DNA from 2 places in the Virgibacillus saliphilus genome. Region 1 is predicted to be linked to the other one. Evidence: a T-box and tRNA genes for the amino acid it is inferred to sense, from the RefSeq annotation. Region 1 holds a T-box; the other holds one or more tRNA genes.
The links. A T-box is a leader RNA that pairs with one kind of tRNA and senses whether it is charged. The one in region 1 lies ahead of alaS (alanine--tRNA ligase), so its partner is inferred to be a tRNA-Ala.

Region 1 (3,063 bases):
TGCTGGACATGTTTTATTGAAATGTCTGTGATCAATAATGAATTAGCAATCCATCAAGTGGAAGCGGATGGTTCTTTGAGTTCACTTAATGATCTGTTTTCTGAAGAAGAAAGGAAAATGCAATGGTAACCTTTAGTTGCAAAAGCAAAACCACTTTTGTACTAAGGGGAGATAATATATGATCCGAAACAAAAAAGCAATAAGTGTTCTTTATTGGCTTGTCACCGGTATTTTTGTTTTTTTATTCGCTTATTTACTCGTTAAACTGTTCCCATTGTATGGAGCTGTTTTTTCATTTCTATTGCGGTTATTATCTCCGTTTCTTGTTTCCTTATTAATTGCTTATCTCCTTTATCCGATCATTAAAAAAATACACAGTTACAATATACCAAGAGGTATAGCAGTTCTCTCCATTTATATATTATTTTTTGGGATTACCGCTTATGTGATTTACCGTGTTTACCCTGCTGTTATGCATCAGTTACAAGATTTAAAGGAGCAATTGCCTGTTTTCATTCGTATGTACGAGAATCTTATATACCAGTTATATGAATATACATCATTTTTACCGGAAACTGTTCATGACAAGATAGATGGATTGATCACAAGAGTTGAAACCTCCCTTGAAAATATATTGGATAAATTAGTCGGTGGTGTTACCAGGATTTTTGATGCGATTATATTTCTAACGGTTATCCCTGTTCTCGTATTTTACTTCCTAAAGGATTATAATAAACTAAAGGATTATGTGAAGACGTTTATCCCAGAAAAATATCGTGCGCAGACAAGCAAATTGGTTCACGCCATTGATAAAAGTTTAGGCAGTTACATACGTGGACAATTACTTGTTTCTTTACTTGTTAGTTTGGCCACATGGATTGTTTTCCAATTTTTAAATATAAATTATGCACTGCTTCTAGCGATTATTATGGGGATCACAAATCTTATTCCCTATTTCGGGCCAATCATTGGAGCCGTTCCAGTGATGGCTATCGCACTTACAACGTCTTGGAAATTAGTCATATTTGTGCTGATCGCCATATTGGCTATTCAAGTTATTGAAGGGAATTTTTTATCACCGTATATTGTAGGGAAAAGTATTAATATCCATCCAATAGCGATTATATTTGCATTACTATTAGGTGGGGAGCTATTCGGCGTAATTGGGTTGATTGTCGCAGTACCTTTATTGACAATATGTAAAGTGATTACAGAACATGTTATAGCGATGAAACACGGTATCGATTGACATTCAACTTAAAGTTTTTTATACTATTGCTAAGATTATATATATTAATGCGTTTGAAGGTTATAAGTACATGATAGCTGGTTTAAAGAGAGGGATTTTCATTTGGCTGGGAAGAATCCTAATGCGGCGTCATGGAAAGCTAAACTGGAGTACGGTTAATACCCGTCGGTTTCATACCGTTAACATGACTGAGTGATGAATAATTATTTATTGTTCATAATAAGGGTGGTACCGCGATATCTCGTCCCTGTATTGTTGCAGGGAGGGGTTTTTTTATTTTGGCTCTTTTCGTAAGTATTGTTGCTTTTATATCGTCGCAGTTTCTATCTATTTTGCCAAAAGCAATAAATGTCTTCGGTGGGACGAACCTTTGTATAGTCCCAATCTTTTAGAAAAAGCATGTCAATATTTTAAACATGGGAGGGTAATAAATGAAACAGTTAACATCGGCTGAGGTAAGGCAAATGTTTATTGATTTTTTTAAGGAAAAAGGACATCGTGTGGAACCAAGTGCCTCATTAGTTCCAAAGGAAGACCTGACATTACTATGGATAAACAGTGGGGTAGCAACGTTAAAAAAATACTTCGATGGCCGCATCATTCCGGAGAATCCACGAATTGTCAATGCGCAGAAAGCCATTCGTACAAATGATATTGAAAATGTAGGATATACGGCAAGGCATCATACGTTTTTCGAAATGCTTGGGAATTTTTCTATTGGGGAGTATTTTAAAAAGGAAGCCATTGAATGGGCTTGGGAGTTTTTAACAAGTGAGAAATGGGTAGGCTTTGATAATTCGTTATTAGCCGTGACCGTACATCCGGAAGACGACGAAGCCTATGATATTTGGTTACATGATATTCAAATTCCAAAAGAACGTATTATACGTTTAGAAGAAAATTTTTGGGATATCGGAGAGGGGCCAAGTGGACCAAATACGGAAATCTTCTATGACCGTGGAGAAAAATATGGGAATAACCCCAATGATCCAGAGCTATATCCGGGTGGAGAAAATGAACGTTATTTGGAAATATGGAATTTAGTTTTCTCGCAGTTTAATCATAATCCCGATCATACGTACACGCCACTTCCAAAGAAAAACATTGACACCGGACTCGGGTTGGAGCGAATGGTTTCCGTTATTCAGGACACGCCAACCAATTTTGAAACAGATTTATTCATGCCGATCATCCGTAAGACAGAAGCGCTGGCAACAACTGTGTATGGAAAGAAAGAAGAGAGCGATACTGCTTTTAAAGTGATTGCTGATCATATCCGCACCGTAAGTTTTGCTATTGCTGACGGCGCAGTACCATCAAATGAGGGACGGGGTTATGTGTTGCGTCGATTGCTTCGAAGAGCGGTTCGCTTTGCAAAAGAAATCGGTATTGACAAACCGTTTATGCATGAACTCGTCCAAACCGTTGGAGAAATTATGAAAGATTTCTACCCGGAAGTTTTAAAGCAAAAAGAATTTATTGAACGTATTGTTAAGGTGGAGGAAGAGCGTTTTCATGAAACATTGAATGACGGATTGGAAATACTAACTTCCATCATGGAGAAAGAAAAAAGAAAAGGGAGCACTGTCTTCCCTGGGGTAGAAGTGTTTCGTTTGTATGATACGTATGGATTTCCTAAGGAATTAACTGAAGAATATGTGGAGCAGCAAGGCTTTACCATAGACGAAGAAGGATTCAATGCGGAAATGGAAAAACAACGGGAACGGGCCAGAAATGCACGCCAGAAGGTTGATTCCATGCAAGTACAAGAAGGTGTTTTAAGTGAAGTGGATGTAGAGAGTACGTTTATCGGC
Region 2 (3,063 bases), 1.7 Mb from region 1:
ACTTTATTTCCCTCCCCATCACAAGTCACGTTAGCGTTGGACGGATTTGCCTATCCAACTCGCTCCCTGCTTGGGCGCACCATTCCATCGGTGCGCTTTCCTTATCCTCCTGCGTCCCCCCATCATTCTAACAGTCATGAGGTGGTACAGGAATATCTACCTGTTGGCCATCGCCTACGCCTTTCGGCCTCGGCTTAGGTCCCGACTAACCCTGAGAGGACGAGCCTTCCTCAGGAAACCTTAGGCTTTCGGTGAAAGAGATTCTCACTCTTTTTTCGCTACTCATACCGGCATTCTCACTTCCAAGCGCTCCATCAGTCCTCACGGTCTGACTTCCCAGCACTTGGAACGCTCTCCTACCATTGTTCGAAGAACAATCCGCAGCTTCGGTGATACGTTTAGCCCCGGTACATTTTCGGCGCAGCGTCACTCGACCAGTGAGCTATTACGCACTCTTTCAATGATGGCTGCTTCTAAGCCAACATCCTGGTTGTCTGAGCAACGCCACATCCTTTTCCACTTAACGTATACTTAGGGACCTTAGCTGGCGGTCTGGGCTGTTTCCCTTTCGACTATGAACCTTATCACCCATAGTCTGACTCCCAAGGTCAAGTAACTGGCATTCGGAGTTTGACTGAATTCGGTAACCCGGTGAGGGCCCCTCGTCCAATCAGTGCTCTACCTCCAGTACTCATCCCTTGAGGCTAGCCCTAAAGCTATTTCGGAGAGAACCAGCTATCTCCGTGTTCGATTGGCATTTCACCCCTACCCACACCTCATCCCCGCATTTTTCAACATACGTGGGTTCGGGCCTCCAGTCAGTGTTACCTGACCTTCACCCTGGACATGGGTAGATCACACGGTTTCGGGTCTACGACCACATACTCGCATACGCCCTGTTCAGACTCGCTTTCGCTGCGGCTCCGTGTCTTCCACTTAACCTCGCATGGGATCGTAACTCGCCGGTCCATTCTACAAAAGGTACGCCGTCACCCATTAACGGGCTTCGACTACTTGTAAGCGCACGGTTTCAGGTTCTCTTTCACTCCCCTTCCGGGGTACTTTTCACCTTTCCCTCACGGTACTGGTTCACTATCGGTCACGAGGGAGTATTTAGCCTTGGGAGATGGTCCTCCCGGATTCCGACGGAATTTCTCGTGTTCCGCCGTACTCAGGATACACTCCGGAGAAAATGCTCTTTCGATTACAGGGCTCTTACCTCCTATGGCTGATCGTTCCAGATCGATTCATCTAAAGCACTTTTTGGTAACTCCGTAGGAGTGTCCTACAACCCCGAAAAGCAAGCTTTTCGGTTTGGGCTGATTCCGTTTCGCTCGCCGCTACTTGGGAAATCGCTTTTGCTTTCTGTTCCTCCGGGTACTGAGATGTTTCAGTTCCCCGGGTGTGCCTCATCTATCCTATGTATTCAGATAGACGTCCTGTTCCATTACGAACAGGGGGTTTCCCCATTCGGAAATTCCCGGATCAACGTTTACTTACAACTCCCCGGGACATATCGGCGTTAGTCCCGTCCTTCTTCGGCTCCTCGTACCTAGGCATCCACCGTGCGCTCTTGTTCACTTAACTAAATCTTGCTTTGTTTCAAAAGCACATTCATGTTTTGATGTCGTTCGTACTCTTATTTAGTTTTCAAGGTACAAAAATGGAGCCTAGCGGGATCGAACCGCTGACCTCCTGCGTGCAAGGCAGGCGCTCTCCCGGCTGAGCTAAGGCCCCGTATTCGTCAATAGATGGTGGGCCTGGGTGGACTCGAACCACCGACCTCACGCTTATCAGGCGTGCGCTCTGACCAACTGAGCTACAGGCCCATCTATTATAAATATAATAGAAGAATTTGCTCTCTCAAAACTGAACCAAACAACCATGTATGTCTCCACCAAAAGATCTGAAATAGATCGCTCGGCGTTTCCGTTTCTATCCTTAGAAAGGAGGTGATCCAGCCGCACCTTCCGATACGGCTACCTTGTTACGACTTCACCCCAATCATTGGCCCCACCTTCGGCGGCTGGCTCACGCAAAGCGTGTTACCTCACCGACTTCGGGTGTTGCTAACTCTCGTGGTGTGACGGGCGGTGTGTACAAGGCCCGGGAACGTATTCACCGCGGCATGCTGATCCGCGATTACTAGCGATTCCGGCTTCATGCAGGCGAGTTGCAGCCTGCAATCCGAACTGAGAATGGTTTTATGGGATTTGCTTAGCGTTGCCGCTTCGCTGCCCTTTGTTCCATCCATTGTAGCACGTGTGTAGCCCAGGTCATAAGGGGCATGATGATTTGACGTCATCCCCACCTTCCTCCGGTTTGTCACCGGCAGTCAAATTAGAGTGCCCAACTCAATGCTGGCAACTAATCTCAAGGGTTGCGCTCGTTACGGGACTTAACCCAACATCTCACGACACGAGCTGACGACAACCATGCACCACCTGTCACTCTGTCCCCGAAGGGAACTCGGTATCTCTACCGATCGCAGAGGATGTCAAGACCTGGTAAGGTTCTTCGCGTTGCTTCGAATTAAACCACATGCTCCACCGCTTGTGCGGGCCCCCGTCAATTCTTTTGAGTTTCAGCCTTGCGGCCGTACTCCCCAGGCGGAGTGCTTAATGCGTTAACTTCAGCACGAAGGGGCGGAAGCCCCCTAACACCTAGCACTCATCGTTTACGGCGTGGACTACCAGGGTATCTAATCCTGTTCGCTCCCCACGCTTTCGCTCCTCAGCGTCAGTTACAGACCAGAGAGTCGCCTTCGCCACTGGTGTTCCTCCACATCTCTACGCATTTCACCGCTACACGTGGAATTCCACTCTCCTCTTCTGTACTCAAGTCCTCCAGTTTCCAATGACCGCTCACGGTTGAGCCGCAAGATTTCACATCAGACTTAAAAGACCGCCTGCGAGCGCTTTACGCCCAATAATTCCGGACAACGCTTGCCCCCTACGTATTACCGCGGCTGCTGGCACGTAGTTAGCCGGGGCTTTCTGGTTAGGTACCGTCAAGGTACCGCCTTATTCAAACGATACTTGTTCTTCCCTAACAACAGAGTTT

Region 2: it has a tRNA-Ala gene. The T-box ahead of alaS (alanine--tRNA ligase) is inferred to sense a tRNA for this amino acid. The anticodon was not compared.

Annotation. Positions count from the first base shown of each region.
Region 1 is NZ_JAGYHC010000001.1:1,993,974-1,997,036, forward strand. Features, by position in the region: gene KFZ56_RS09550 (YrzR-like zinc ribbon domain) at 1-129, shown strand, start outside; gene KFZ56_RS09555 (AI-2E family transporter) at 179-1,249, shown strand; T-box leader at 1,293-1,501, shown strand; gene alaS (alanine--tRNA ligase) at 1,681-3,063, shown strand, end outside.
Region 2 is NZ_JAGYHC010000001.1:328,499-331,561, reverse strand. Features, by position in the region: rRNA gene KFZ56_RS01700 (23S ribosomal RNA) at 1-1,587, opposite strand, end outside; tRNA gene KFZ56_RS01695 (tRNA-Ala) at 1,665-1,737, opposite strand; tRNA gene KFZ56_RS01690 (tRNA-Ile) at 1,753-1,829, opposite strand; rRNA gene KFZ56_RS01685 (16S ribosomal RNA) at 1,946-3,063, opposite strand, start outside.